DNA from 3 places in the Bradyrhizobium sp. NBAIM08 genome. Region 2 is predicted to be linked to each of the others. Evidence: predicted binding sites of a transcription regulator. Region 2 holds the regulator's gene; each other region holds the start of a gene.
What was found. Region 2 encodes LexA, which represses DNA repair genes until DNA is damaged. Its sites were predicted from a motif close to TGTTCNNNNTGTGTTCNG; they were not measured.
Positions count from the first base shown of each region.

Region 1: recA (recombinase RecA) is a predicted target of LexA. The motif match lies at 7,090-7,107, and genes of this name have one in related genera.
Region 3: I6F37_RS15715 (ribonuclease T2) is a predicted target of LexA. The motif match lies at 3,008-3,025, and genes of this name have one in related genera.

Region 1 is NZ_JADYVR010000001.1:1,160,106-1,170,338, reverse strand. It holds gene ccoG (cytochrome c oxidase accessory protein CcoG) at 1-369, opposite strand, end outside; partial or broken gene I6F37_RS05810 (ArsR/SmtB family transcription factor) at 413-553, opposite strand; gene I6F37_RS05805 (YeeE/YedE family protein) at 601-1,029, shown strand; gene I6F37_RS05800 (DUF6691 family protein) at 1,035-1,502, shown strand; gene I6F37_RS05795 (hypothetical protein) at 1,560-1,883, opposite strand; gene I6F37_RS05790 (hypothetical protein) at 1,986-2,387, opposite strand; gene I6F37_RS05785 (PilZ domain-containing protein) at 2,736-2,984, opposite strand; gene I6F37_RS05780 (HdeA family protein) at 3,186-3,479, shown strand; gene I6F37_RS05775 (PaaI family thioesterase) at 3,594-4,058, opposite strand; gene I6F37_RS05770 (hypothetical protein) at 4,422-4,718, shown strand; gene I6F37_RS05765 (hypothetical protein) at 4,817-5,071, shown strand; gene I6F37_RS05760 (hypothetical protein) at 5,102-5,302, opposite strand; gene I6F37_RS05755 (DUF2798 domain-containing protein) at 5,524-5,775, shown strand; gene I6F37_RS05750 (hypothetical protein) at 6,351-6,521, opposite strand; gene I6F37_RS05745 (hypothetical protein) at 6,675-6,875, opposite strand; gene recA (recombinase RecA) at 7,199-8,287, shown strand; gene I6F37_RS05735 (hypothetical protein) at 8,387-9,382, shown strand; gene gcvP (aminomethyl-transferring glycine dehydrogenase) at 9,512-10,233, opposite strand, start outside.
Region 2 is NZ_JADYVR010000001.1:170,385-180,617, forward strand. It holds gene I6F37_RS00815 (alpha-hydroxy acid oxidase) at 1-631, shown strand, start outside; gene I6F37_RS00820 (HAD family phosphatase) at 660-1,283, shown strand; gene I6F37_RS00825 (hypothetical protein) at 1,442-1,645, shown strand; gene glp (gephyrin-like molybdotransferase Glp) at 1,865-3,073, shown strand; gene lexA (transcriptional repressor LexA) at 3,250-3,951, shown strand; gene I6F37_RS00840 (hypothetical protein) at 4,341-4,778, shown strand; gene I6F37_RS00845 (GAF domain-containing protein) at 4,992-5,933, shown strand; gene I6F37_RS00850 (ComEC/Rec2 family competence protein) at 5,943-8,216, opposite strand; gene I6F37_RS00855 (SgcJ/EcaC family oxidoreductase) at 8,340-8,726, opposite strand; gene I6F37_RS00860 (glutamine--tRNA ligase/YqeY domain fusion protein) at 8,744-10,233, opposite strand, start outside.
Region 3 is NZ_JADYVR010000004.1:220,143-230,375, reverse strand. It holds gene I6F37_RS15730 (outer membrane protein) at 62-685, shown strand; gene I6F37_RS15725 (cold-shock protein) at 756-971, opposite strand; gene I6F37_RS15720 (23S rRNA (adenine(2030)-N(6))-methyltransferase RlmJ) at 1,250-2,110, opposite strand; gene I6F37_RS15715 (ribonuclease T2) at 2,270-2,962, opposite strand; gene I6F37_RS15710 (hypothetical protein) at 3,078-3,539, opposite strand; gene I6F37_RS15705 (hypothetical protein) at 3,724-4,029, shown strand; gene I6F37_RS15700 (DUF3617 family protein) at 4,076-4,606, shown strand; gene I6F37_RS15695 (hypothetical protein) at 4,613-5,023, opposite strand; gene I6F37_RS15690 (ATP-binding protein) at 5,041-6,429, opposite strand; gene I6F37_RS15685 (response regulator) at 6,450-7,181, opposite strand; gene I6F37_RS15680 (MarR family winged helix-turn-helix transcriptional regulator) at 7,178-7,720, opposite strand; gene I6F37_RS15675 (branched-chain amino acid aminotransferase) at 8,058-9,140, shown strand; gene I6F37_RS15670 (YegJ family protein) at 9,446-9,970, shown strand; gene hisS (histidine--tRNA ligase) at 10,010-10,233, shown strand, end outside.

The DNA.
Region 1 (10,233 bases), 990 kb from region 2:
CGCGTAGAACAGGTCGGTCCACACCGTCTGCGGGCACATGTAGCCGCACCACAGCCGTCCCGCGACCGCGTTCATCAGGAACAGAATCATCGCCGCGATGATGAGGAGACCGGTGAAATAATAGACCTCCTGCGGCCACAGCTCGATGAAGTAGAAGTAAAAGCGCCGATGCGGGAAGTCGATCAGCACGGCCTGGTCGGGCAGGCCGGGTCCGCGATTCCAGCGCACGAACGGCAGCAGATAATAGGTCCCGAGCGTGACGCACAGGATCGCCCATTTGATGCGGCGGAAAGGGCCACGCACCGATTGCGGATAGACCTTCCTCCGCTTCTCGTAGAGAGGTCCCTCGATGAAGGTGTCGTCGGTCATCCCATGCTCCCCGCGTTTTGCGAAGGCGAGAGTCCGACTTGCCGGCGCAGAAGAGCCGGCAAAGAATCTCCAGCACTGCGCGGACTTTCGGGCTCGCGATGTTGTAGTATATCGTTTGGCCGTCACGCTTTGGTTTGACCAAGCTCAATGCGCGCATCTTTCCGAGATGCTGGGATAGCGCGGCCATGGTATTTGCGCCCTACGCAAGGGCGCTCTCGCTCAGGAGAGGTCATGGTCACGACGTCTTTTACGCCGATCGCGTCGCTCGTTGGCGGGGCGATGATTGGCCTCGCGGCCGTTCTGCTGATGTGGGCAACGGGTCGGATCGCCGGCGTCAGCGGCATCGCGGCGCGGCTGTTTCCGCCCTATGAGGACAGCGAACTCGCTGGGCGCCTTGCCTTCGTCGCCGGTCTTGCTGCTGCGCCCGTGCTGGTCCGGCTCGTCACCGGAGGTCTGCCGGAGCAGACGATCGCGGCGGGGCCGGCCCTCCTGATCATCGGCGGATTGCTCACGGGTTTCGGTTCGGTGTGGGGCAGCGGCTGCACCTCGGGCCACGGCGTTTGCGGCCTGTCGCGGCTGTCGGTGCGCTCGCTGGTTGCGACCATCACCTTCATGGCCGCCGGCATGGCGACCGTGTTCTTGATGCGGCACTGGAACTGACGGCGATGGCAATCCTGGTTCAATTCGCGATTGGACTGATCTTCGGCCTCGGCCTCATCGTCTCCGGCATGTCGAACCCCGCAAAGGTGCTGAACTTCCTGGACGTCGCCGGCATTCAGGCAGGGACATGGGATGCAAGCCTCGCCTTCGTGATGGCGGGCGCGGTGGCCGTGACCTTCGTCGGCTTCAGCCGCGTTCTCAAGCTTCCGCGTCCATTCTTCGCTGATCGATTCTATTTGCCGACGCGGCGAGACATCGATCCCAGGATCGTCGCAGGTCCGGCGATCTTCGGCATCGGCTGGGGGCTGGTAGGCTTTTGCCCGGGGCCGGCGCTGACCGCGCTCGGATTTGGCTCGCTCTCCGCCGTCATCTTTGTCGTGGCGATGTGCGCCGGCATGGTGCTCGCCCGCTTCATCGCTCAGCTGCCGTCATCGACGCGCTACATCACGCCGGCCGATCCACTCGAAACCTGAGGTCACGGGACCGGGCGAATAGTCTCGCCCGGTCTCCGACCATCAAGCCTTCATCGCTCACCAGCTACCGACGCCGACGCTGACGCCGGGCGCGCGAATGCCGACGCCGGCGCGCGGGCCGTCATCGTAGTGGCGATGATAGCTCCGGCGCTCATAGTAGCGGTCGCGCGGCATGTAATTGTAGGAATCGCGCACGATCACGCGCGACCCGCCGCGCGTGCGATAGCAGCGACCATCCTCGTCGCAGACGAGTCGCACCTGCTGCACGAGATCCGGATTGGTGTATTCGCTGGTCGTATAGATATCGGAAGCCTTGGCCCCCGAGGCGGCGGCCAAGGCCCCCACGCCTGCCAGCAGCGCAATAGTCAACGTCCTCATCATGTCCTCCTCGAAACTGCCCTCGGCGGTAACAAGAAGGGGAGGCGGTGATCGTTCCGGGTCATCTACAGGTTTTTCCCGGAACCTGTCGTCAGGGGCGGGTTCCTAGATCGGCTCGTAAGTCTCCGTGCCGCAGATGTCGTCGGCGTCGGCGCGCCGGCGGTCCACGACCCTGCCGTCGTTGATCGTCACGATGTAGGTCTGGGCGCCGAGCGACGTACCGGTCGCCGAGGTGAGCTGCGCGCGGACGCACGCGGTCCAGCCCGGTCCTCGCAGCTCACGATGCGGCGGGGCGACGTGAACCTCGCGCGGATAGGACGTTGCGAGAAAGACGACGTCGATCTGCTCGCGCACCACGCGCTTGACGTCGGGCGGCGCTTCCGGCGGCTGCTCGGGCTCCTTCATGCGCATGAATTCCGGCACCGGTGCGCGGCTGTCGGCAAAGCCGCAGGCACCGAGCGCAAGCGCGCCAATGAGCAGCGCCGCATGAGCAATGATCCGCAACATCCGTGAAAGGTCCCCTGCGGGCCGACAGATAGGCACGAATGCGATCGGACGAAGTCCAGGCCGATCAAGATTTGCTGAGGTCCCGGAACCCGGACATCGCTATTCCGCGATTGGGGGCTGGCTTGTACCCCAGAGGTGGGGGATTGCGGTAATGCGGATTCTGGTCATCACGCCGCCGTGCTGGCGCTGAGGGCCGCCTCAGCGCAGGCGCAGTGCCCGCCCAATGACCGCGTCGAGTCGATCGACGTTGCGGGGCTCATCATCGCTCGCGGGTGTTACGCGCGTGATTGCGAGCCAGTCATGATGGTGGTGTGCACGCGATGCGAACCTTCGTTCACATCGCGCCCGCTATTGCACGAAAGCGAGGCCGACGCGCTTGTCGCTGCGCCAAACTGTGCGACAATGCCGTACGAAATGGTCACAGGCGATCGAGAGCGTGACCGATTGCGGCAACATGACGGGAGTGTCGAGGTCGATCGCCGCGCCGCCCGCCGACATGTTTCGCACCGTGCAAGGAATGCCGCTGTTTTCGAACGTGATCTTTCCGCCCTTGAAAACACGGTGACGTTGCGATGTGCGCTTCTCAATCATCTGCATCAGTCCTGCCGATGAGTATGAAGTAGTGCATAGAAATTACGTTGAACTAAACTCAATACTGGCGCTACTTGCACGGCGTTTCAGACTTTGTTTACGACGTTGGAGCGGCGAGCCGCTCCCACGAACCTGCCCAAAGAGCCTACCCAAAGAGCCTACACAAGTGCCTTTCCTTTATGGCGCGACGCGCCGATGGAGATATTGATGAAGACTTCGCTTTCGATTTTGTTCGCCGCAGCGCTCTCGCTGGCCTCGATGCCCGCCCACGCCGTCAAGTGGGACCTCTCGACCATGACCTGCAAGCAGTTCCTCGAGAGCGGCGAGGACAACATCGGCGTCGTGCTGACCTGGATGGACGGCTGGTACAAGGGCGACGAGGACAATGCGATCATCGACACCGACGTCTTCATCGAGAATGCCAAGAAGTTCGGCGCCTATTGCGGAAAGAATCCGACCGTCAGCGTCGTCACCGCGGCCGACGAGATCCTCGGCAAGTGACATTGCCGGCGCAATGACGGCAAGCGCGATCGCGCTTGCTGTCCCGACACGATTTCCATCGAGAGCCGCCTCGAGCCTTGCGCTTCGCGCGGCTCTCTTGTTTTCAGGGCGCGTTCACCCCGGCAGCATCGCGAACGCGCTCGACACCATCGCGGCCGGCTTGCCGTCGGCGGCCGAGAGCAGCGTGACGCGGCCAAAGCTCATGGTGCGCCCGAGCCGCACCACGCGCGCATCCGCCAGCACGTCGGACGCGGCGATCGCGCGCATGAAATGCGTGGTCTGATCGACCGTGGTCATGGGACGGTAGCCGCGATTGGCCGCGAGGATCGCGATCACCATCGCGGTATCGGCGAGCGCCATCAGGGCCTGGCCGCAGACCACGCCGCCGTTGCGGCACAGCCGCTCCGAAAACGGCATGCGCAGCAGCGCGCCGGGCTGCCAGTCCGGGTCGTCCGCGGGCTGTACATGCTCGATGCGCTCGACCGCGAGGTTGAGATCCTGGACCCAGGGCGCAAAGACCTCGCCGAGGATGCGACTGGCGTCGGCGGGGCCGAACTCGGCTTCTGGCTGCGTTTGCATTGCTGTCGCGCTCTCCTGTGTTGCCGGATGTTTCACCGCATTGTGCGCGCATCCGCGAGGCAAAGTCACCCGGTCTGGCGCCGGCCGCCTCGGCTTGAAAATGCCTGACTTGGCCCGATATGATGCCTGGCTTGGGTAGGGGTGGATGATGTTGCGTCGCTGTATCCTCGTCTTTGGCATGGGCCTGCTCGGTCTCGCGCTGAGCGGGTGCACCAAATGCGGTCCGATCTGGGACGATTGGCTGCAGGCGCCCAAATCATGCCGATCGGATCGGCACTAGCTGCCACCGGGTCGTGACCGGGCTGACGAGGATGACACGGCGCGGGGCGATCCGCGCCTCATGGAAGACTTAAGGAGTGGATGATGAAGCTTTTCCGTTTGGCCGCGGTGCTGGCCGTGCTGGCGGGACCTGCCTACGCGCAAATGCCCAACATCAATTTGATGCAGGATGCCCCGAGCAAGTCGCCGGAGGAGAAGGCCATCGAGGCCGAGCGTGAGAAGGCCTACAAGGAAACGCTGAAGAAGATTCCGGATACCAAGGCGTCCAGCGATCCCTGGGGCGGCATGCGCGCCGAACAGCCGAAGCAGCCGGCGGCGCCGAAGGCGTCGGCCGCGACCAGTGCGCCGAAGAAGGCCAAGAGCGGGACGGCCGCCAACTGACCCGTTCCGGGGAGGCACAATGCTCCTCGGAAGGACTCCTCTTGATCCGGCCCGCGCCCTACATTGTCCGTAACGTAGTGCGCAGAGGAAGGCAGGACATGGCCGATCGTCCGCGGGATCTCGCCGAGCGGATGGCGCGCCGGCGCAAGGCGGCCGGCAAGCCCGGCCAGTCCGCCGGCGATGGCTATCTGCGCGAGACCTTCACGCTGCCGCGGGCGGCGGCACGGGAGCGGGCGCAGGCCTTCTTCGCCCGCTACCCCAAGGCCGGCTATATGAGCGAGGTCGAGACCTGGCGCGAATTGCCCGGCGGCGATATCGAGTTCACCATGCGTCGGCTGCCCAGCGCCGACTGACGCGCGCTATGACGCAGAAGGCGAAACGGTTCAGGCCGTCTTTCGCCCGATCGCCTTCAGCTCGCGGTCGATGCGCAGCTGCACGCGCCGGATCGCCAGCAGGTCGATCCTGGTCTCGGTCTTGCCGGTCTTGATCCGGTCGCCGATGCGGAACTGCCACTGCCAGACTCCGGGAATCGCCGTCTTGGCGATGGTGAACTCGACGCCCTGTGATTCATGGTCACCTCCCACGATTCACCCTTGTGCCTGCAAACATGTTGGTCGTCGCAATATTCCGCAGGCAAGAAAAATGTCGCCCGCGCCTCCGTGGTTCTCCGACCATGAACAAAGTTCCTGGAGCCCGGCCGGGGTGCATCCGGCGGTCCCGCATCGCGGTTCCAATCGAAGCGCCGGATCCGCTCGACGGCATGTGCCTTGCTTGCCGATCACGGGCAAGCAACCATGGGCGCCTCATGCTCGGCATTCCCCGCCGCTACTCGCATTTCGTCTTCGGCATCATCCAGTCCGGGCTGACCTCGCTGATCGCGGCGGGGATCGCCAGCTTTCCCGCCGGCAGCCCGATGCTCTTCGTGCGGCACTGGATGGTGTCCTGGCTGATCGCATGGGCCGCGATGCTGCCGGTCGTGCTGCTGGCGGCGCCCGCGATCCGCGCCTTCTCGCTGCGCCTGACGCAGGAGGAGCAGGAGCCCCGCGCTGGCCGGTAGCCGGGCGACCCTAGCCGGCTGGCTGACGACAGCCTGACAGGCGGACCGCCGGCAGGTGCGCGATCGAAAGGCCGCACACTGGCCCCGTACCGGTCCCAATTTCGACATCCGTCCGCACCACTGCGGACACACCCGTCGGCAAGATTTTATCCGTTCGGCGCAGCCATGGGGGAAACGTGGCGCGCCGGAAACGGGGTGGCATCATATGGATAACGTAGAGCGGTCATTCGCCGCCGCGACGGCGGCTGGCTTCGTCGTGCTAGTGATAGGCTTGGTTCTGCTGGCGGTGCTGTAGCATGCGCTGCTGCAGACGGGACCGACGTGCCGGGCCGTCCGATCGACGGCGCTGGCGTGCCTTGCCTCTCAAAAGTGGCAAAACAACCCCATGCACAGTAGGGGTCCTGCCGATTTCATCGCTTCGCCAATGGGTTGCTGGTAGTATTTAGCTACCTACTGCATCCGCGGTCGCGGCGCCCCGACCGGCGATGCCGATCGGAGGTTCCGGGCAAGGAACAGAGCGGAGTGCCGCATCGCGGGCGGGCCTGGCCCGCTCCGGACGGCGGTCCTGGCAGTGCCTAATGAACCTTGATCTCGTTCAGCGGCAGACGGAGCTCGGCGGCGCGCTCTTCGCGGTCCTGCTTGCGGAACTCGTTTTCCTTGCGCTCGAACTTCACCATCTCCTCGTGGGCGGCGTCCAGCAGCGGCTTTCGCCTCAGCGTATCGTGCTGCGTGTCGTTGTTCGTCATGACCAGAGATCCCCAAAAGTTGCGGTCCCATCCCCACAGAAGGCCCGAGACCGCGAAAAGGTTCGGTGCCGTAGGATTACGGAAACATGACGGCGCCCAGTCGCGCGTCGTTGATCCCGGTCATGGTCGCTTCGAGGAACCCGGCGTAGGCGGCTATTCCGGCGGCTGCAGCCCCGGCGATTTGACCCAATCGTTCAGATGATTGGCAACGTCGGCCTGGCGCGCCTTCTTGAGCAGCGCGTCCCGCTCCGGCCCGGGAGGTAGCTTGGACGCCTGCTCGCGGACCTGCTTCACCCATGCCGACAGCCGGTCCTGAAGGGTCAGTTGCTGCTTGAAACGTCGTCGCTTCAACATGGCGCGCTCTTTCCGTGTGAGGAGGCGGGAGCGCGAGTCAGCGGTCTCATCACCGATAGTGGCCACGGTCCGCGCGGTGATGATGCATTAGGATCCAGAAGTGGATCCGCGTCTGTTCAGTTGTGCACGCAGTGCCGACGGCGTGACGATCCAGCATGGCCGGTTCGACCAGCTCCGTTGTCTCCTGGTCCAGTCAGAAAGACAAAATCCGCAAAAGAACATATTGCGAACCTAGAACAAATGGGGTACATTGCTTTTATCGCCGAGCTGCCTCGCAACCGTTTGTCCCTCACGCGAATCCTCGCCATAAGGAGCACGACCCAATGTCCGCAACTGCCCTGCGTATCGTCGAAGGATCCTCCATGGACAAGAGTAAAGCTCTGGCTGCCGCGCTCTCTCAGATCGAGCGCCAGTTCGGCAAGGGCTCGGTGATGAAGCTCGGCAAGAACGACCGCTCCATGGACATCGAGGCGGTGTCCTCCGGCTCGCTCGGGCTCGATATCGCGCTCGGCATCGGCGGCCTGCCCAAGGGGCGCATCGTCGAGATCTACGGGCCGGAATCGTCCGGCAAGACCACGCTGGCGCTGCATACGGTGGCGGAAGCGCAGAAGAAGGGTGGCATCTGCGCCTTCATCGATGCCGAGCACGCGCTCGATCCGGTCTATGCCCGCAAGCTCGGCGTCAACATCGACGAGCTCCTGATCTCGCAGCCCGACACCGGCGAGCAGGCGCTGGAGATCTGCGACACCCTGGTGCGCTCGGGCGCGGTCGATGTTCTCGTGGTCGATTCGGTGGCGGCGCTGGTGCCGAAGGCCGAGCTCGAGGGCGAGATGGGCGATGCGCTGCCGGGACTTCAAGCACGGTTGATGAGCCAGGCGCTGCGCAAGCTCACGGCCTCCATCAACAAATCCAACACGATGGTGATCTTCATCAACCAGATCCGCATGAAGATCGGTGTGATGTACGGCTCGCCGGAAACCACCACCGGCGGCAATGCGCTGAAATTCTACGCCTCCGTCCGCCTCGACATCCGCCGCATCGGCGCGATCAAGGAGCGCGACGAGGTGGTCGGCAACACCACGCGCGTCAAGGTGGTCAAGAACAAGCTGGCCCCGCCGTTCAAGCAGGTCGAGTTCGACATCATGTACGGCGAGGGCGTCTCCAAGATGGGCGAGATCCTCGATCTCGGCGTCAAGGCCGGCATCGTCGAGAAGTCCGGCGCCTGGTTCTCCTATGACAGCCAGCGCCTCGGCCAGGGCCGCGAGAACGCCAAGGCGTTTCTGAAGGGCAACCCCGACATCACCGCCAAGATCGAGACCGCGATCCGCCAGAATTCCGGCCTGATCGCCGAGCAGATTCTCGCCGGCACGCCGGAGCGCGACGCCGACGGCGAGGAGCCGGCGGACGAGTAAGACCTAACGCGAAAATTTTTCGCGAGGAGCGGGCACTGAGGACGTTGAGTTGCCGACGTCTTCGGTGCCCGTTTCGTGTTGCGTGAGGGCGCGTCGACGATGAAGCGTGTGATTCTGACTAGTTCGTCCGGCGTTGGTCTCACCTATGCCGGTCGTGCTGACATGGTCGTCCCGTTGATCTTTCGGTTCGTTTGGGGGCCGTTGCCTACGTCGCACCACCTCGAGGACTATCTTACGGGAGGCTATTACAGGGGCGATCCGGAGGTGCGGTGGTCCGATCTTGTTGGCCGGTTGCCTCAGACCGGTCTCGCACACAAGGAGACTGGCCTGGTTTGGTTTTGCGAGACCTATGGCGTCGAGTTCATCGAGCTGTGGTTCGACCCTGAGCCTAACAGTCAATTGCAACTGATCTGGATCCTGGACTATTTGCGGTCCCATCCATCGATCACCCATTGTCTGAGACTGCGACGGGTCAATTTCGATCTGCGCGAAGCGGACGGCCCGCAACTTCGCGATCGTACGGTGCGGGAATCGGAGATCGCAGAGTGCGACTTCGAGATAGCCAACATGGCCTGGGAGGCGTATCGGGCGCCGACGCCTGAACTTTGCTTCGGGTTGCTGACAAGGGATTTACCCAGGCTACCTTTCCTGAAGCCGGCTCTGGAAGCGTTGCTAGCTGAACTGCCGTCACCAATCACCGGATTGGGCGCGACGGAGGCGCGGCTTATCGAGCTGATTGCAAGGGGGCACAACCGTACAAAAGAACTGTTTCAGCCGGGCGGGCTGCTCGAAACGCGCGTGTTCGACCAGTGGGAGCTGGGTCCGTTGCTCGAAGGGCTTGCGTCGGGCCCGATGCCGGCGGTCGCAGGTCTCGATCCGAAACTCGCGACGCTCGCCCCGCACGATGCGCGAGGTCGCAACGCCGCCTATCGTCGGAGCCGGTTGTCGCTGACCGAATTTGGCAAAGCGGTTCTGGAAGGCCGCGAAGATTTCCGTCGCCACAATCCGATTCGACGTTGGTGGGGCGGCACGCTGCTCACCAATGAACGGCTTTGGCGGTGGGATGGCGAGCGCCGGTTGTTGATTGCGCCCTAGCGGCGCACGCAGTGCCGTAGGGCCGAAGGCGTAATCCACCACCGTTCGGTTCAGCGGACGCAGAAGTGGTGGGTTACGCGTCGCGGACTGCGCTTTGCGCAGCCGCGAGGCTAACCCACCCTACACATCCTACTCCGCAGCTTCTGCGTAATCGCTCACCGGCGGGCAGGAGCACACCAGGTTGCGGTCGCCATAGACGTTGTCGACGCGGCCGACGGGGCACCAATATTTGTCGGAGCGCGAGACGCCGTCGGGGAAGCAACCCTCCGTGCGGGTGTAGGCGCGCTTCCAATCGTCGTCGGCGATGTCGTGCACTGTGTGCGGAGCGTGGCGCAGGGGCGAGGCTGCGATCTCAAAGCGACCGGCCTCGACCTCGGCGATTTCCTTGCGGATCGCGATCATGGCGTCGCAAAAACGATCCAGCTCGGCCTTGGATTCCGATTCGGTCGGCTCGATCATCAGCGTGCCCGGTACCGGGAAGCTCATGGTCGGGGCGTGGAAGCCGTAATCGATCAGGCGCTTTGCGATGTCGTCGACGGTGACGCCACTCGTCGTCTTCAGCGGACGCGGATCGACGATGCACTCATGCGCGACGCGTCCCTTCTCGTTCTTGTAGAGCACCGGGAAATGCGGATCGAGGCGCGCTGCGATGTAATTGGCGTTGAGGATCGCGATCTCGGTGGCGCGCTTCAGGCCTTCACCGCCCATCATCAGGATGTAGATGTAGGAGATGGTAAGGATCGACGCCGAACCGAACGGCGCGGCCGAGACCGGACCGACCGGCGCGTCTGCCTTCGTCGCGGGGTGGCCGGGGAGGAACGGGGCGAGATGCGCCTTGACGCCGATCGGGC
Region 2 (10,233 bases):
CTATGCCGCCTTCTGCCTGACCGTCGACACCGCCCATTACAGCCGTCGTGAACGTGACATCGCCAAGCGCTACGTTCGCGAGAGCCGCCTGCGCGCCACCGGCGGCGATTTCCAGAAGGGCCTGGAGTGGCGGACCGTGAAGATGATCAAGGACACGTTCAAAATTCCGCTGATCCTCAAGGGTATCGCCACGGCCGAGGATGCGCAGATCGCGCTCGATCACGGCGTCGAGTGGATCTACGTCTCCAACCATGGCGGGCGCCAGCTCGACCACGGCCGCGGCGCCATGCACGTGCTGCCGGAGATCGTCGACGCCGTGAAGGGCCGCGCCAGGATCATGGTCGACGGCGGCTTTTGCCGCGGCACCGACATCGTCAAGGCGATCGCGGCGGGCGCCGACCTCGTCGGCATCGGCCGGCTGCAATGCTGGGCGCTGGCGGCAGCCGGCGAAGCCGGCGTCGCGCGGATGCTGGAGTTGCTCGAAGACGAGGTGCTGCGCTGCCTCGGCCTCCTGGGCGCCACCTCATTCGCCGAGCTCGACAAATCCTGCCTGCATCCGGCGGCCGCCACCAACGCGCCCAGCGTGTTCAGCGCGTTCCCGCTGTTCGACCACGAGCCCTATCGTTACTGACGCGCCATACCGAAGTGAAAAGGACGCAATGACATCGCTCTCTCCCGGCAGCGCGGATGCGCTGCTGTTCGACCTCGGGCGCGTTGTGCTCGACATCGACTTCTCCAAGGCGATCGCCTGCTGGGCGGGACATGCCGGCTGCCAGCCCGAGGCCATCATCGCGCGCTATGTGCGCGACGAGGCCTACCGGTTGCACGAGATGGGCAAGATCAGCGATGGGGACTATTTCGCCTCGCTGCGGTCCTCGCTCGGGATCGGCATCTCGGATGCGCAATTCCTGGAAGGCTGGAACGCGATTTTCGCCGGCGAGATGCCTGATATCGCCGAGCTGTTGCCGCGGGCGGCGAAGCAGATGCCGCTCTATGCCTTCTCCAACACCAATCGGCCGCACGTCGACTATTTCTCGAAGGAATATGCCGGTCTGCTCGGCCATTTCCGCGAGCTGTATCTGTCCTCCAGCATCGGCCTGCGCAAACCGGATGCCGAGGCCTTCGACCATGTCGTGGCGGCGATCGGCGTGCCGGCCGAGCGCATCGTGTTCTTCGACGACCTCGCCGAGAACATCGAGGGAGCGCGGGCGCGCGGGTTGACCGCCGTGCATGTCACCTCGCCGCGTGATGTCGGGAACGCATTGAAAGCACTGGGGATCTGAGCCGCGGGAAAGCCCGGAGCGCGCTCACTTGCCGGAACAAAAACTGCTGAAAATGTGGAACCTGATCACTTTGTGCATTTTTATACAGAGTTCCGGGAACGGAATACCACCCTTCGGACTCATGAGTCCGTTGGGACTTCTACATTGGACTGATCGACGTGCTGGGCAAGACCTATCTCACCAAGCAAGCCTCTCTCCTGCTCGAATTCGCCAGAACCACCTCGGATTCTGACCTCTCCGCCAAGCTGATCAGCAAGGCCGCCGACCTAAAATCCCAGGCGGACCCGCTGCCGGACAAGGATCAGGGTCCCAAGCCGCCCGACGTCGCGGACATCAGTCCGGGCGATCCGACGGGGCGTTGAACGATGTTGGCCGTGGCGCTCGTCATTCTCGTCCTTGCCATGGCAATCCTCGTTCCGGTCTGTCTCGCCTTCCGCATCATGCCGCGGCGGAGTTGAGCCGACCTCCTCCACCCCGCGATCACGCAGGATAAATCATCCCGCGTGCTGCTTTGCCTCACGCCTGCACTCGGCTAGAACTCTCGCCGCCCATTGACTGATGTGCTCAGCAGGAGTTCGCCCGTGGCCCTGATGCCGGTTTCTGACGCGCTTGCCGCGGTGCTGGCCGGCGTCGAGCCGCTGGCTGAACAGATGGTTTGCCTCGACGAGGCCTACCATCGTGTGCTCGCCCGCGATGTCGCGGCGCGGCGCACGCAGCCGCCGGAGGCGATGTCGGCGATGGACGGCTATGCCGTACGCACGGCCGACGCGGCAAACGATTCGAGGTTGACCGTCGTCGGCGAGGTCGCGGCGGGCCGGCCGTTCGCGGGAAGCGTCGGCCCCGGCGAAGCCGTGCGGATCTTCACCGGCGGCGTCGTTCCCGACGGCGCCGATGCCGTCGTGATCCAGGAGGACACGGCTGCCGACGGCAAACATGTGACGATCAAGGAAGCCGCCAGTTTCGGCCGGCACATCCGCCCTGCAGGCGTCGACTTCCGCGAAGGCGACGTGCTGCTGCGCAAGGGAATCCGCCTCACCGAGCGCGATCTCGCCCTTGCCGCCGGAATGAATCATCCGCATCTCGCCGTCATCCGCCGCCCGAGGGTTGCCGTTCTCGCCACCGGCGACGAGCTCGTGATGCCGGGCACCACGCCTGGTCGCGGCCAGATCGTCTATTCCAACGGCTATGCCCTGCATGCGCTCGCCCGCAGCGAGGGCGCCGAGACCATCGACCTCGGAATTGCCGCCGATACACTGGAGGCGACGTCCGCCGGCATCCGCCGCGCGCGCGAGAGCGGCGCCGACATCCTGATCACGACCGGCGGTGCCTCGGTCGGCGACCACGACCTGGTCCAGCAGGCGCTCAAGGGCGAAGGCATCGCGATGGCGTTCTGGAAGATCGCGATCCGGCCGGGCAAGCCGATGATGCACGGTCGGATAGGCGCGATGCGCGTGATTGGCCTGCCCGGCAATCCCGTGTCGTCCTACGTGTGCGCCTTCCTGTTCATGGTCCCCTTGATTCGCGCCCTGTCGGGCCGTTCAGCGATTCATCATCGGCGCGAGCGCGCCGTGCTGGGCCGCGATCTCGCCGCCAACGACCAGCGCGAGGACTATCTGCGTGCGCGGCTGGAGGAGCGCGACGACGGCACGCGCGTCGCCCTTCCGGTCAGCCATCAGGACTCCTCCCTTCTTGCGAATCTCGCTGCGGCACAGGTACTTCTGGTGCGCGCACCGTTCGCGCCGAAGGCCGAGGCAGGCACGCCTTGCGAGGTGCTCCGGCTGCCCGTCTGAGCCGCCCAGCCACACGCATTCCGCGAGCTTGGCCGCGTTCACCATAAATTAAGCAGTTGCGGAACACATATCGAACATATAGTGTCCGTTCATGATTTGTTTCGAGGATGTAGCGGCTTAGTGCCGGCTTCATCGTGTCGGAATCGAACGACATCAACCGGGGGACTTTGGTCGAGATGTTGACGCGCAAACAATACGAGCTTCTGCGGTTCATCAGCGAACGTCTGAAGGAAAGCGGCGTGCCGCCGTCCTTCGACGAGATGAAGGATGCGCTCGACCTGCGCTCGAAGTCAGGCATCCATCGCCTGATCACTGCGCTCGAGGAGCGCGGCTTCATTCGCCGCCTGCCCAACCGCGCCCGTGCCATCGAGGTGATCAAGCTGCCCGAGCTCCAGGCCGCCGCCGGCAATCGCCGTGGCTTCACCCCGAGCGTGATCGAGGGCAATCTCGGCAAGGTGCGCGCGAGCTCCAGCCCGCCCGCGGACGAGGGCGAGCGCCCCGTCGCGGTGCCCGTGATGGGCCGCATCGCCGCCGGCACGCCGATCGAGGCGCTGCAGACCCGCAGCCATACCATCAGCGTGCCGCCGGACATGCTCGGCTCGGGCGAGCACTACGCGCTCGAAGTGCGCGGCGATTCGATGGTCGAGGCCGGCATCCTCGACGGCGACATGGCGCTGATCCAGCGCAACGAGACCGCAAATACCGGCGACATCGTGGTGGCATTGATCGACGACGAGGAGGCCACGCTCAAGCGCTTCCGCCGCCGCGGCGCCTCGATCGCGCTTGAGCCCGCCAATGCCGCCTACGAGGTCCGCATTCTTCCGCCGAACCGCGTGAAGATCCAGGGCAAGCTGATCGGGCTTTACCGGAAGTACTGATACGGGAAACATCAAGCGCCGCGCGCGTTTCGATCGGCATCGGCGATCCAGGATCGGAGCGGATACTTGTCCGCTCCGGCTGGACGGTTTCTCTGGTTCTGCGCCGGCTGTCCGGTCCATCCTCCCGCGCGACATTCGCCCGCGCAGGCGCACAGCAATCTCGCTCTGCTTCACCGGTAGAGTTGTGCCGGCAGTGCTGATAGCTCCGGCCGAATGCAAGGACGCGAGGTTTGTTCCTATCGAATCCGGGAAAGATAATGTGATCGCGCGCTGCGGACGCGAGCCGCAGATTTGCCCATAACCGAGCAGAGCGTTGTATGCTTCCACTCTGATAGAGGCCTGCGCCTCGAAAGAGACGCGGGTCGCTATCCCAGCATGAGGAGCACCCGATGTGTGACTACAGCCTGCATGCCGTCGCGACGCGCCCCGCCGAAGTCGGCGAGACGATCGTCACGACAACCTTCCGCGGCACCTCGACGCGCGGTTTCGCTTCCGAAGCCGATCCCTCCGTCGCGGTCTGTCTGCTGCCGGGGACGGAGCTCGCTTTCGCCGACAATGTCCGCTACGACAACCGCTGGATCTGGACGCGCACCGTGAACTCTCGCGTCGGCAAGTTCGGCAAGATCGACCCGCACATTCCCGATCGCCATCATGACGCGATCGAATTCCCCGACGGCAAATACGTGCTGGTGACGCAGCTCGTCGAAGGCCAGCGCGCGACCGTGCTGCAATTGCCGGTGACGCAGCCGGTGCCCGAGCGCGAGCACAAGCCGCAGATCGTCGCCGAGACGCGGCCGCCCACGATCACGCGCTTGCCGATCGGCTGACGCCCTGCGCCCGACGGGGCGAGGCCCGGATTGAAATTACCGTCGCCGGCCGAGGCCGGCGAGCCCGGTGAGTTTGTGTTTCAGGACATTCGATCGGCGAGCCTCCGCGCCTCGTCGCCGCACGAAGTTTGAGCCGTCCTGCCTGAATTTTGAACGTCCGCTCCGCAGCCAGATGACCGATGCTGCAATGGCTTGAGGCGGCGGACAGGCTCCATGAAGACCTTCATTCGCGTCGTTGAACTCTGGGTACCCGACCGGGCGCGCATGCGGCTGGAATTCGGCGGCGGCCTCTACGACGAAGGGCTGTCCGCGTTCAAGGCCGTCAGCGAAGAGCTGCACTTCGGATATGACGAGGGACTTCCAGGCAAGGCCTGGGCCTGTGCCCACCCCGTCATCCTCACGAAATTCGCCAACTCCTATTTCAAGCGGACCGATCAGGCCGTTGCGGCCGGCCTCACCTGTGGCGTGGCGGTGCCGGTGTTCGCGGGCGAATTCCTGCAAGCCGTGCTGGTGCTGTTCTGCGGCGACGACGAGGCGCATGTCGGCGCGATCGAGCTCTGGCACAACGATCCTGATCTCTCGCATGAGATGGGGCTCGTCGATGGCTATTACGGCACGGCGGACATGTTCGAATTCAACTCCCGCCACACCAGATTTCCGCGCGGATTCGGCCTGCCCGGACGTACATGGAAGGCGGGCCTGCCGCTGATCATCAAGGACCTGCACGACGCCAAGAGCTTCCTGCGCTGGGAGGACGCCGCCAAGGTCGGGATCAATCTCGGCGTAGGCGTGCCCTATCGAACCGGCACCGACCAGACCTGGGTCATGACATTCCTCTCCGCGCAGGCAACGCCGATTGCGCGACGCTTCGAGATCTGGGTCCCGAACGAGGCCCGTTCGGCGCTGGTCTTTCGCGCCGGCGATTGCAGCGCGCAGATCGACCTTGCCGCACGCTATGCGGCGCAGTCCATCGCCAGGGGCGAAGGCAGCATCGGCGGCGCCTGGGCCGTCGGCATGCCCGCGCTCAACGACGAGCTCACCCGTGACGGCTCGATCGCCGGCTCCGAAGCCCGCGCAGCCGGGCTGAGCCGAATGGTGGCCCTGCCGGTCATCGGCGACGCAAGGCTTAGCGCCGTGCTGGCTTGGTATTTGTAATCGCCCGCGTCAATCGTCGGCCTGCAAGTCGGCCTCCGACGGCGTTGCGTCCCGGTTGCGGGGCACGGCCGTCTTCGGCACGAGGCTGCCGTCGAAATCTCCCTCGCCGGCGCCGGCCGGCAACCAGGGACGGCTTGCCCCTCGCGCCCTCACCGCCTGCACCGAAAAACCCTCTCCGCTTCGCGTCAAGGCCAGCGCGCCCTGGCTGGCAAGACGCGCCCGATCGACCACCATCGCCGCGCAATCGGACGGCGCGGGCCGCGCCGTCACCACCAGCGCGGCGCGGCTGCAATCATCGGCCAGCGCGTCGATGCGCGTCGCCAACGCGATCAGCCTTCCGTCCGCGAGCGGCGCCACGCAGCCGGTCTCGTCACACGACACCCCACTCGCCAACGAGGCGTTGCCGGCATCGCGCGGATCGGCATCGGCAGCCAACCACTCCTTCAGCAGGAAGCTGTCCTTGCTGGCGCGGATCACCTGCAAGCGCCCATCCCCGCCCCGGATCGCGACGCTCGCGCCATCCCCGGCAATCAGGATATCGGGCTGCCGCACCGACAGTCCCCAGAGGATCGCTGCCAGCAGCACCAGGGCGCCGGACCAGCGCAAGGGCGTGCGCAACAGGCCCATCACGATGAGCCCGAGGCTCGCTGCGATCAGCGGCGCGATCCCGAAGGCGGGAATGCGGCCGACGGCGCCCGGCAGGGCCGCCACCCAGCGCGCGACCAGGACCATCCACTCGATGCCGATCCCCATCACCCACCAGAACACGCCGTCGAGCCCGAAGGGCGCCGCGAGCAGCCCCAACAGCCCGGCCGGCATCACCAGCGCCGAGACCACCGGCATGGCGCCGAGATTGGCGAGCACGCCGTATGGGGTCACGCGATGGAAGTGGAAGGCGGCGTATGGCGTGGTCGCGAGCCCCGCGATCAGCGAGGCCAGGAACAGCATCGCGATCTCCCGGCCGCCCCACAACGCGATCCGCGCAGTCGCGGAATGATCGGGCGATGCGAGCAGGTTCGGCATGCCGATCTGCACCAGCGCCACCAGCCCGAGCGTTGCCGCAAACGACATCTGGAAGCTTGGATGCACCAACGCCTCCGGCGCGACCGCAAGCACGATCAGCGCGGCAACCGCCAGCGTGCGGAAGGTGATGGCGCGGCGGTCGACCATCACTGCGATCAGCACCACCGCCGTCATGAAGAACGATCTTTGCGTCGCAACCTCCGCGCCCGACAGCAACAGGTAGAACGCGGCCGCGACCAGCGCCGCGGCGGCCGACCATTTCTTGATGGCAGAGCCGGCCGCCAGCCCCGGGATCAAGGCCAGCAGCGCGCGCACCGCGAAGAAGACGACGCCGGCGACGACCGCCATGTGATAGCCGGAGATCGACAGCACATGGCCGAGTCCCGAGACGAACATGGCATCGTTCACGGGCGCGGTGATCGCATCGCGCCGCCCCGTGAGCAGCGCCGTCGCAATCGCGCGGTTGTCGCCTTCGAGCGTTGCGCGGATGCGCGCGTCGATCGCGTCGCGCAGGCCCTGCATGAAGGCGGCATAGCGCAGCCGCAGGCCGCCGCCATCCGGCGGTGTGGACGCCGTGATCGCGCCCATCACGAAGCCGGAGGCGCCGATGCCCTGGAAGAACATGTCGCGCGAGAAATCATAGCTGCCGGGGCGCACCGGCGAGATCGGCGGCATCAGCCGCGCCTTCAATTGCACGAAGCTGCCGACCTCCGGCGCCGTGCCCTTGCGCACCGAGAGGCGGACGCGCTCGAGCTTGACGTCGCTGCGCTGCGCCTCCATCGCGCTGACGCGCAGCACGAAACGGTCGGTGCGCTCGCGGATGTCGCGCGCTTCCACGAAGCCCGACAGCGACACCGAATAGAGCGGTTTTGCCAAAACGGTGTGCGCGATACGCGCGGTCTTCCAGGTCGCCACGGCAAAACCAGCCGCGACCGCCGCGAGCATGATGGCGGGCGCAAACAGCCGGCTCCGCCGGAGCAGCACCGCGCCGAGCATTAGCGCGATGGCTGTGGCGGCAACCACCCACAGCACCGGCTCATGATCGGCGGCGAAATAAAGCGCAATGCCGCCGCCGAAGGCGACCGGCACCCACGGCAACAGCCGGCCAGGCCCGGCCTCGCCCCGAGCCCATTGGCGCAGCGTCTCGATGATCGCCGGCCAGATGCCAAAGCCCACCGGCGCAAAACCGCCGGCCGCGCGGCCGACCGGCCACGTCCCGGCAACTCCCTGGGACCGTCCTGGCCGGCCCGGCTCCGCCATTCCCCTGCACCTTACGATACGCGACGGCTGCGGAGGCTACCGGACCGTGCGGCTGCACGAATAGCGGTACGGATCGGGAACAGGCGAAGAGCGCCCTACTTTTCTCCGGGCTGGCGCCCGTTGCTAGATCAGCGGCGCCTGCGAGGAGGCGTGGTGATTGACGATCTTCCACTCGCCGTCCTCGCGGATGATGACCCAGCTCATCTTGACGACGAGATCATCCCGCTCGCCCGCGAGATCGAACGTGATGGTCGCGGCCATGTTGATCAGATCAGGGCCGGCCTGCGCGGCGTGCACATCGGAGAACGCGGCGCTTGGCCTGCGCCAGCGCGGCAGGCCGTTGAAGTATTCGGCGACGCCGTCCCGGCCGCGATAGAGCTTCGGGTTGGAGCCGAAGAAGAATGCGTCCTTCGCATAGAGCGAGGACAGCGCGGCCGCATCGAGCGTCGCGAAGCCGGCGCACCATTTCGCGATGATGGCGGAAACGATGGCGTCGGCCTCGCTGCTCATGTCCTGCTCAGCCCTTCTCAACCCTTGGCGACTTCCTTCGCGAACGTGTCGCGCAGACCGATCGTGCGCGAGAACACCGGCTTGCCGGGCGTCGAGTCCTTGTCACGCACGAAATAGCCCTGGCGCTCGAACTGCATCGGCTCGGTCGAATTGCTCTCCGCAACGGACGCCTCGACCCGCGCATCGGCGAGGATCTCCAGCGAGTTCGGGTTGAGATCGGTCGCGAAGTTCGAGGCATCCGGGCTCGGATTGGCGAACAGCTGGTTGTAGATGCGGATCTCCGCCGGCTTGGAGGCCGCCGCCGGCAGCCAGTGCATGGTCGCCTTGACCTTGCGGCCGTCGGGCGCGTTGCCGCCCTTGGTCGCGGGATCATAGGTGCAGCGCAGCTCCACCACCTCACCCTTGTCGTTCTTGATCACGCCGGTACACTTGACGAAATAGGCATAGCGCAGCCGCACCTCGTTGCCAGGCGACAGGCGGAAGAACTTCTTCGGCGGGTTCTCCATGAAGTCGTCCTGCTCGATATAGAGCTCACGGCCGAACGTGATCTTCCGCGTGCCGGCCGAGGGATCGTCGGGATGATTGATCGCCTCGAGCTCCTCGGTCTGCCCTTCCGGATAATTCTCGATCACCACCTTGAGCGGCTTCAAGACCGCCATGCGCCGCTGCGCCGTGCGGTTCAGCTCCTCGCGGATGCAGAACTCCAGCATGCCGACATCGACCACGCTGTTGGCTTTGGCGACGCCGATGCGCTTGACGAACTCGCGAAGTGCAGCCGGCGGCACGCCGCGGCGACGCATGCCCGCCATGGTCGGCATGCGCGGATCGTCCCAGCCCGCGACATGGCCGTCGCGGACGAGCTGGGTCAGCACGCGCTTGGACAGCAGCGTATAGGTGAGATTCAGCCGCGCGAATTCGTACTGATGCGGCTGTGAGGGCACCGGCAGCTTCTCGATGAACCAGTCGTAGAGCGGTCGGTGGTCCTCGAACTCCAGCGTGCAGATCGAATGCGTGATGCCTTCGATGGCATCCGACTGGCCGTGGGCATAGTCGTAGCTCGGGTAGATGCACCATGCGTTGCCGGTGCGCGGATGGTGCGCATGCAGGATGCGGTACAGCACTGGGTCGCGCAGATTGATGTTGCCCGCGGCCATGTCGATCTTGGCCCGCAGCACGCGCGCGCCGTTGGGGAATTCGCCCGCCTTCATGCGGCGGAACAGGTCGAGGTTCTCCTCCACGGAGCGTTCGCGGAACGGCGAATTCTTGCCGGGCTCGGTCAACGTGCCGCGCGAGAGGCGGATCTCCTCCTGGGTCTGGTCGTCGACATAAGCGAGGCCGTCGCGGATCAGCTGCTCCGCCCATTCGTACAGGCGGTCGAAATAGTCCGAGGCGAAGAACAGGTTCTTGCCCCAGTCAAAGCCGAGCCAGCGCACGTCGGCCTGGATTGAATCGATATATTCCTGCTCTTCCTTGACCGGGTTGGTGTCGTCGAAGCGCAGGTGGCAGC
Region 3 (10,233 bases), on a different contig from region 2:
ATTTTGCTCGCGCGGCGGCGCGGGCATCGCTCGGGTTGCGACAGTGGCGTTGGAGTGAGTGATGAAGAGGCTCGTTGTGGGCGCAGCCGCGTTGGTTGCAGCCGGCTGGACAGCTTCGGCAGAGGCCGCCGATCTCAGTTACGGGCAGCGTGCGCCCTATACCGTCAATCAGCCGCTCAATGCCTATAGCTGGGCGGGTCCCTATCTCGGCGGCAATATCGGCTATGAATGGGGCTCGGTCGACAACAACCCCACCAAGCCGTCCGGCTTCGTCGGCGGTGTGCAGGCCGGCTACAATTTCCAGAACGGCCCGTGGGTGTTCGGCGTCGAGGGCGACATCCAGGCCGCCGGCGCCGACGACACGTTCGCGCCGTGGAAGTTCTCCAATCCGTGGTTCGGCACCCTGCGCGGCCGCGCCGGCTATGCGTTCAACAACGTGCTGTTCTACGGCACCGCCGGTCTCGCCTTCGGCGAGCTGCGCGCGCAGACCTTCGGCTGGTCGGAGTCGCACACCACCGCGGGCTGGACCATCGGCGCCGGTGCGGAAGTCGGCCTCGCGCCGAACTGGAGCGCCAAGCTCGAATATCTCTACATCGATCTGTCGACCAGCCAGTTCGCAATCACGGGCGTGTCAAACGGCTATAGCGCCAACGTTGTCCGCGCAGGCGTGAACTATCGCTTCTGACATCCAAAGAAGAAAATACCGGACCAGCCTCCCGGCCGCTCGCGGCCGGGATTTTTTTTCGCCAGGCTTGCTAGGAGAGGATCACCAGATTGACCGCCTTCGGTCCCTTCCCCTTCTTGTCCGGTTCGACTTCGAAAGTAATACGCTGTCCTTCGGCAAGGTCCTTCAGTCCCGCCCGCTCCACAGCAGTGATGTGAACGAAGACATCGCGACCGCCGTCGTCAGGCTTGATGAAGCCGTAGCCGCGCTCGCCGTTGAAGAACTTGACCGTTCCCGTCATGGCCATCGGGAAACTCCCCCTCATTGCTCCTCCGTCGCGACGCAGACTCACGTCGCGACATGACCGGGCCTTACGGAGCCCGGGAGCTGGCCATCCTTGGACGGACCTGATCGGTCCGGCGGGATCTTTCTTAGGGCCTTCACTCCGCCGCAACCATTCGCGGAAGCGGAACGTAAAGCCAGTCACGGAAATAGCATAATACGGTTCTTTGCAGATTGACTACCGGTCCTGCATATTTTTCCCAAGAATGCCGGAGTGTTACGGCTTGGCGTCAATGCTTGGCGCTAAGGCTTGGGCACCTCCAGCCGGAATCTGGCAGCACCGCCCTGGCCGAGCGGTATTTCCAGCTCCGGCAGAATGGTCTTGAGCTCGCCGTGCAGCGTGTAGGGCGGGTTGACGATCAAGAGACCGGTGGAGGTGAGGGCGGCGCTGTCGGCTTGCGGCGCGACGCTGAATTCGAGGCGCAGGCATTTTCCAGGCGGTTTTGCTGCAGCTGCGAGCCGCGCCACGGTTTGCGCCAGCGTGTCGGTGGCGCGCCGGTTCTTGGCGGGATACCAGATTACGTAGATACCGGTCGGCCATTTCGCGAACGCTGCCGAGAAGGCTTCGCCGAGCCGCTCGAACTCGTCCTTGGCCTCGAACGGCGGATCGATCAGCACGAGGCCACGCCGCTCCTTCGGCGGCACGAAGGCCGGCAGCGCCACCCAGCCGTCGAGGTCGACCACGCGGGCCTGCTCGTCGCGGCGCAGCGCATCGATCAGCGCTTTCCGTGCCTTCGGCTCGAGCTCGCAGGCGACGAGCCGGTCCTGCGGCCTGAGCAGGCCGCGCGCGATCAACGGCGAGCCCGGATAGACCTTGAGCTCCACCTTCGGATTGAAGGCGCGGACGATGTCGAGATAAGGCTTCGTCAGCGCCGCGCTCTCGTTCGACAGGCGCGCCTGCAGCAGCCGCGCGATGCCGGTCAGCCATTCGCCGCCGCGGCGCGCCTCGTCGCTGTCGAGATCGTAGAGGCCGGCGCCGGCATGGGTGTCGATGACGCGGAACGCTGCCGGCTTGTCCTGCAGATAAGTGAGGATGCGCGCCAGCACGATGTGCTTGATGACATCGGCGAAGCTGCCGGCGTGGAAGGCGTGGCGGTAGTTCATGGCGGAGAGTTACGACATCGCGCGCCGAAAGTAACTGCTGTCATTCCGGGGCGGTGCGCAGCACCGAACCCGGAATCCATTGCGCCGCGGGCTATGCTGGTCGATGGATTCCGGGTTCGCGCTTTGCGCGTCCCGGAATGACGATCTGAGACGTCGGCCTCAACCGCCCCTGATCGGCGGCATCGTCACCTGGTCGCGGCGGCAGGCGCGGCGCTCGATCTCGTCGCAGGCGCGAAATTGCAGGTCCTTGCTGAGGCAGATGCGGACCTCGGACAGCCGTGTCCGGTTGCAGGTGACCGAGACGGCGGCATTGCTGAGACCCGGATTGGCCTTGATGAAGGCCTCCTCGACCTCCGCCGGCGCGACGGTCTTGGCCTGCGCCAGATCGAGATATTCGGGCGGGATCTTGATCGCAGCGCGCGCCTTGCGGATCATCTCGAAATAGCCGCGGCCCTCCAGCCCGGAGCAGGTGCCGTGCTTGTCCCATTCGTTGAAGATCAGGCCCGGCGCCGGCATCAAATCGAGCATCGAGGAGACGATGTTGCGGTTCAGCCGCGGCGCCGGGCGCTGGCAATACTCCGGAAAACCGTTCTCGTATTGCGGCCACAGCCCATGTACCACGAAGGCGTAGGGCCGTCCGCCGCATTGCATCTGGGACCGGCCGCCGCGTTCGGCTGCTTCCTCGCAGAACGAGGGCGACCACGACAGCGCCAGCACATAGAAATCGAACTCGCCCGGGGCGTTCTGCCGCTTGTCCTGTGCCTTCGCACCGCCGGCGAGGCTAGCCAACCCCGCAGCAAGAGTGAGCGAGATCATCAAACGGGACAACGAACGCAATCTGGAGTAAAACATGGCGACGCCCCTCAACTAGACTGTGCACACAGCCTAGCAGGCGATGGGAACATTTCAAGAACAAAATTGGAGCTGTCGTCGGCCGGCTGATCAGCCCAGCCAGCCGCTGCTGGAATCAGGGCTTGGCGGCGCGGCACGCCGGGTTATAGGCCCAGTTGCGATCCACCCCGACGACGCACCATTCGACGCCGTTGCCGTAGGAGGCGAAGCCGCCATCCTCGATGATCGAGAAATGCACCTTGCGCGGCTTGCCGTCATTGAGCATGGCCTCGCCGGTGCAATAGCGGCGCGGAATGTTGTCGGACTGCCAGGGCCGGAACGCGGTTTCGCGAACGGCGGAGAAGCCGGTGATCTGCAACGAAGAATTCCAGAACTTGGATTCCTTTTCGGCGAATTCGTGCACGATCCTCGGCAGAGCCCAGTCGCAAGGGGCGACGGCGCCGTCATAGCGCGGCCCGCTCAGCCAGAAATTCAGCTCCAGCGGATTGGCGGCCCTGGCCTCGCCGAGCGACACCGCTCCGAACATGAGGCCGAGCACGGCGGCGAAACGGAGCGATTTCTCGAAGGGGGCGCGCATGATCAATCCGGGCAGCTAAGGTCTTGCGAAGGCCGGACGGTGCCGCGAAGGTTGGGGCGGGTCAAGTGCAGCGCGGCAACACTTCGCCAGGACTTGACCAGGATGTCGCGGCCAACAGGGGTTCGGTTCTTTTCACGTCCGTCCCGGCACCGTAGACTGGCGCCAGCCAATTGGAGTGACGGGAATGCGAATCATTGCGGCCGCGGGCCTTCTTGCCAGCCTGATTGTCTCGGGCATGGCGAGCCAGTCGGCGCGCGCCGACATCTTTTCTCTGGTGCCGCCGTTCAAGGGCAACGACACCGGCGGCATCATCGCCTATTCGATGGCGACCCAGGTCGATGCGCGTCAGGTCGCCGTCGATCACTGCGCCCGCTACGGCAAGGTCGCGAAATTCCTGGGCGTGCAGGCCTATGAGGGCGGCTACATCTCGTTCTCCTGCCGCTGGGTGCCCTATGGCGCCGCCGACCGGCCGATCCGCACACTGTACTGAGGCGCTGTCGTAGGCGCCGCACCTCTCTCAGCCGGGAGCTTCCCTCATGACGCGCAAACTCGCTTTGCTCGGCTCGATGCTTTGCCTCGCGTTGTCGGCAGGCAGCGCCAGCGCCGACGAACTGCCGCTGCGCAAGGCCGGTCTTTGGGAGATGAAGCTGGTCACATCGGGCTCGCCCATGCCCGAGATGACCATGCAGCACTGCACCGACGAGACCGTCGACAAGGAGATGAGCAACAACGTCTCCCCGATGGCCAAGCAGATCTGCGCCAAGCAGGAGATCAAGAAGACCGCGACCGGCTATGTCAGCGATTCCGAGTGCAGCGTCGCCGGTGTCAGCACGACCTCGCATGCCGAGATCACCGGAGACTTCAACTCGGCCTACACGGTGAAGACGACCTCACACGCCAAGGGCGGCGTTGCCGGTGCGGCGGGGCGCGATAGCACGACGACGCTGCAAGCCAAGTGGCTCGGGGCCTGCAAGCCGGATCAGAAGCCCGGTGACATCGTCATGCCCGGCGGCTTCAAGATGAACACGCGCGACATGGACAAGCTGAAGGCGCTGCTGCCGAAGTAGGTGGGGTCATTTCAACGCCTGCGCCAACGGACCGTCCTTGGCAGCCAAGGCCGACCAGCCCGGCTTACTCCCGGCTTCCAATCGCGCGAAATAGACATCGCGTAGAAAGATTTTGGCGGCGAGCTGGCCGCCGGCTTCGGTCCACGTGACGGTGAATTCGTGGGTCGAACCGGGAGGGGCGAAGCGAGAGCTTTCGTTGACGAACGCCGCCGGATTGGCGAACGGTAGGTTCGCCGGGTCGTGCCACTCAGGCTCAATCGGGGTTGGGCAGCGATTGTAGAGCCACACGTCGCTACAGATTTTCCCGTTTCGATCGAGCATGTAGGCGTAGGCCACCTTGCCATCATCCTCGATGATGACTGCGCTCTCATCGAACGGCGAGACGAATTTAGCGACGAATCCGTCCGTGCCATTCATTCTCTAACCTCATTCGCCTACACCGGTATCCGCACGCTTGCCCTCAATCCTCCCATCGGGCTGTCACCGAGCGTGATGTCGCCGCCATGCGAGCGGGCGATGTCGCGGGCGATCGCGAGGCCAAGGCCGGTGCCGCCTTCATCCTGGTTGCGGGCGTTGTCCAGCCGCAGGAACGGCTTGAACACCTCTTCGCGCAAGTGGGCGGGAATGCCGGGGCCGTCATCGTCGACGGTGACGGTCAAATAACGGTGATCGCGTTGGCCGGTGATGGCGATGTTCTTGCCGTAGCGCGCTGCGTTGGTGACGAGGTTGGCGAGGCAGCGCTTGAACGAAGCCGGCTTCACCGTCACCACGGGCAGGCCGTTGAAGGCGACGGTCGCGGTATGGCCGTGACGCTCGGCATCGCTGCGCAGCTCCTCGAGCGCCTGCGCCATGTCGGTCGGCTGCGACTGCTCGCCGGAATCGCCGCGGGCGAACGCAAGGTAATCCTCCAGCATCATCGACATTTCGTCGACGTCCTTGCGCATGCCTTCGAGCTCGGGACTGTCTCCGATCAGTGCCAGCTCGAGCTTGAAGCGGGTCAGGATGGTGCGCAGATCGTGGCTGACGCCGGCGAGCATCGCGGTGCGCTGCTCCATCGTGCGCTCGATGCGCGACTTCATCTCCAGGAAGGCGACGGCCGCGCGCCGCACCTCGCGCGCGCCGCGCGGCCGGAAATTCGGGGCCTCGCGGCCCTTGCCGAAACTCTCGGCGGCATCGGCGAGGCGCAGGATCGGCTTGATCTGGTTGCGCAGGAACAGCACCGCGACGATCAACAGGATCGAGGACGTGCCGACCATCCAGAACAGGAAGATCTCCGAGTTCGAGGCATAGGCGGCGCTGCGCTGCGCGAACACGCGCATCACGGCGTCGTCGAGCTGGATGCGGATCTCGACCAGGTTGGAGCGGCCGACCGTGTCGATCCAGAACGAGCGGCCGATCTGGCGGCCGAGCTGCACCGACAGCGTCTGGTCGAGCAGCGAGAAGAACGGTTTTGGTCCCGGCGGCGGCATGTCGCCGGCAGGCAGGAAATCGACGACGAGGCCGAGCCGCTGCTGCGCGATGCGGCGGATCTCGGTGCGGTCCTTGTCCTGCGGATAGCCCTTGTAGACGTCGATCAGCGCGGCGATGTCCTGCACCACCGCGGCCGACAGGCGGCGCGTCACCGTGTTCCAGTGCCGCTCCATGAACACGAAAGCGACGACCGATTGCAGCACCACCATCGGTACGATCATGATGAGGAGCGCGCGGGCGTAGAGGCCGGTCGGCATCCAGCCCTTGAACGCGTTGCCCATCCAGCCGTTCGCGGCGGAGACGCGGCCGGCGGCGCTCTTCAGAAGCGTCAGGCCGGTATCTATCGTGCTCATCTGGCGCGCTTCACTGCGGTTCAGGGCGAGGCCACCAGGCGGTAGCCGATGCCGCGCACCGCCTGCAGGAACAGCGGATTGGCGGGATCGGTCTCGATCTTGCGCCGGAGGCGGTTGATCTGCACGTCGACGGCGCGCTCGTTGACGCTGCCATTGCCGGTCAGTGCGCTGCGCGGCACGGTCTCGCCCGGCGTCTCCGCGAGAATCCGCAGCATCTCGCGCTCGCGGTCGGTGAGGTGGATGACCTCCTCGCCCTGGCGCAATTCGCCGCGTTCGAGATGGTAGACATAGGGGCCGAAGGCGATCTTCTCGATCGTCGTGGCCTGCGGCGGCGGCGCGGCGCGCTTGAGGATGTTGTTGATGCGCAGCGCCAGCTCGCGCGGTTCGAACGGTTTTGCGACGTAATCGTCGGCGCCGATCTGCAGGCCCTCGATGCGGGCTTCCGCCTCGTGGCGCGCCGTCAGCATCACGATCGGCACCGACGACGAGGTGCGGATGAAGCGGGCGAGGTCGAAGCCGGTCTCGCCGGGCATCATGACGTCGAGGATCAGGAGATCGAAATGCAGGCCCATCAGCTTCGAGCGCGCATCACCGGCGCTCGCCGCGGTGGTGACGCGGTAGCCTTCACTTGCAAGAAAGCGCGAGAGCAGGTCGCGGATGCGGCGGTCGTCGTCGACCAGCAAGAGATGCGGGGCATCGTCGGCCGGTTGCACCGGCGGGCGCGCGAGCGTGGCAGCGAGCGGCACGGTCACTCCTTGGCGTCTTGTTTGACGGCAGCGAAGATCGTCTCCAGCACCTTGTCCGGATCGTCGCGGTCGATCATCGCGCGCAGGAAGCGCTTGACCGTCTCGGCGTCCTGCGGACCCATCTCCGCGAGCGCCCTGGTGATCCGCGTGGTCTGCAGCCCGGCGAGCTTCTGCACCAGCGCCTCGCCCTTCGGCGTCGCGTAGAGCAGGCGCTGGCGACGATCGTTGTCGCCGGTCTTCTGCACGATATAACCCTCGTCCAGGAGCTGCTTCAGCACCCGGCCGAGCGACTGTTTGGTGATGCGCAGGACGTCGAGCAGGTCGGCGACCTTGAGCCCGGGATAGCGGTAGACGAAATGCATGACCCGGTGATGGGCCCGGCCGAAGCCGAACGCCTCCAGCTCCTGGTCGGGATCGCCGACGAAATCGCGATAGGCGAAGAACAGCAGCTCGATGATATCCCAGCGCAAATTGCCTCCATCGCCTGCGGCCGGCCGGGGCGCGGCAGCGTCTTGAGAAGGAGTCGCGAAATTTATGTCAGGCATATTGACGTATCTTGGGTTCAATGTTACAAAACGATCGACCCGCACGAAATTTTAGATCGTTTCGCGCCGGGTGGCATCGGAGCAGGACGGCCGGAGAGAGCCGGACAGGCGGCGACGGCCGAAGCAGATCTACCGTGCGATTGTCGAGCGGCATTTCGGCAAAACATACTGGACTTCCGCCTTCCGCAAAAGCATGTCCTCGATGACATGCTGGCTGCGGAAACCGGCCGTAACATGGCTGGCGGCGGTCCGGCCAGAAACCAATCAAGCCAGCCGGGCCCGAACGGGCAGGCGGGCGCGAGAAACAGCGCCGCCACCGGCAGCGGGAGGCAAGGACATGAGCATGACATTCGACATCCAGCCCGCATCCAATCCGACGCCCGAGAAGGACCGCGTCGCCAAGCTGGTGGATCCCGGTTTCGGGCGGGTCTTCACCGATCACATGGCAATCGTCCGCTACAACCAGGCCAAGGGCGGCTGGTACGAGGCGAAGATCGAGGCACGCGCCAACTTCCAGCTCGATCCCGCCGGCGCGGTCCTGCACTACGCCCAGGAGATCTTCGAAGGCCTGAAGGCCTACAAGCGCGACGATGGCGGGGTGAACCTGTTCCGTCCCGACGCCAATGCGCGCCGCTTCAAGGACTCGGCCGATCGCATGGCGATGGCGCAGCTGCCCGAAGACGTCTTCATCGAGGCGGTCGAGCAGATCGTGCGCATCGACCGCGCCTGGATGCCGGGCGGCGAAGGCAGCCTTTACCTGCGGCCGTTCATGATCGCGAGCGAGACCTTCCTCGGCGTCAAGCCGTCGTCCGAATACATCTTTGCGGTGATCGCCTCGCCGGTCGGCTCCTACTTCAAGGGCGGGCCCGCGCCGGTCTCGATCTGGGTGTCGGAGAACTACACGCGCGCCGCGATCGGCGGCACCGGCGCGGTCAAATGCGGCGGCAATTATGCCGCGAGCCTGCGCGCCCAGGCCGAAGCGATCCAGCACGGCTGCGACCAGGTCGTCTTCCTTGACGCGGTCGAGCGCCGCTACATCGAGGAGCTCGGCGGCATGAACGTGTTCTTCGTGTTCGAGGACGGCTCGCTGTCGACGCCGCCGCTCGGCACGATCCTGCCCGGCATCACCCGCGACTCCATCATCACGCTCGCCCGCGACGCCGGCAAGACGGTGCGCGAAGAACCCTATACGCTCGAGCAGTGGCGCAAGGACGCGGCCTCAGGCAGGCTGAAGGAAGCCTTCGCCTGCGGCACCGCCGCGGTGATCTCGCCGATCGGCAAGGTGCGCTCGGTCAGCGGCGATTTCGACATCTCGGGCGGCGCCGCCGGCCCCGTCGCCATGGGCCTGCGCAAGCAGCTCGTCGACATCCAGTACGGCCGCACCAACGATCCCCACAACTGGATCCGCAAGGTGTTTTGATCACCCTCCCCTGGAGGGGTCCGGGACTAGCGTAGCTCGCCCGTGGGTCGATCGCGCGCAGCGCGAGCGGGGTGGGGTGATCTCTCAACACGGGCAGTGTTCGATGTGGAGAGACCCTCACCCCACCCCGTCTCTCATCTTCGCTACGCTCAGATGCGAGCCGACCACGGGCGAGCTACGCTCGTCCCGGGCCCCCTCCAGGGGAGGGTAAAAAGCGCAACGTTTGTGGCTTATTGCGCACTGAACGTGCTGCTGCCGACGTGCGACAAAGCCAGGACACAACAAGCGTCCCGGACATCGCGATCATGGCAACAAAGCTCTCCCAACCCATGAAATGGGTCGTTCTCGCCGCCATCACCGGCGTTTGCGTTTTCGGCATCCTGACCGTCGGCCCGACGCACGAGGTTGCTGCGCAAGACCGCTCGCCGATCGTCGATGTGCGCACCGGCGATCCCGAGATGAACACCGCGATCGCTCGCGCCCGCGGCTCGCTGCCGACCTTCTGGGCCTCCTATGAATCGCCCAAGCCGTCCGAGTCTGGTCACGCTTTGAAGGTGCGCTTTACGACCCGCAAGGGCGGGGAGCACATCTGGATCGGTGAGGTGAAGAAGCTGCCCGACGGGACCTTGACCGGCGTCTTCGCCAACGAGCCGCGCGATCTGCCGGGCAAGCGAGCCGGCGATAAGGTCAAGTTCGCGGAGGCCGACATCTCGGACTGGATGTTCATGCGCAACGGCAAGATCGTCGGCGGCGAGACCATCAAGCCGACGCTGAAATCGCTGCCGAAGGCCGACGCGGACGCGCTCCGGGCGCGAATGGAGCAGCCGTAGGGCAGTTGCCGCCCCGCGCCGCGGCTGGTAAACGCCCGCATGGCCGAGAAACCCAAAAAACCCCAGAAACTGAAGGCGCGCCTGCCGCGCGGGCTCGAGGATCGCGACCCTGCCGCGATCCGGGCGACGCGCGAGATGGTCGAAAAGATCCGCGCCGTCTACGAACTCTACGGTTTCGAGCCGGTGGAAACGCCGGCGATGGAATACACCGACGCGCTCGGCAAATTCCTGCCGGACCAGGATCGCCCCAACGAGGGCGTGTT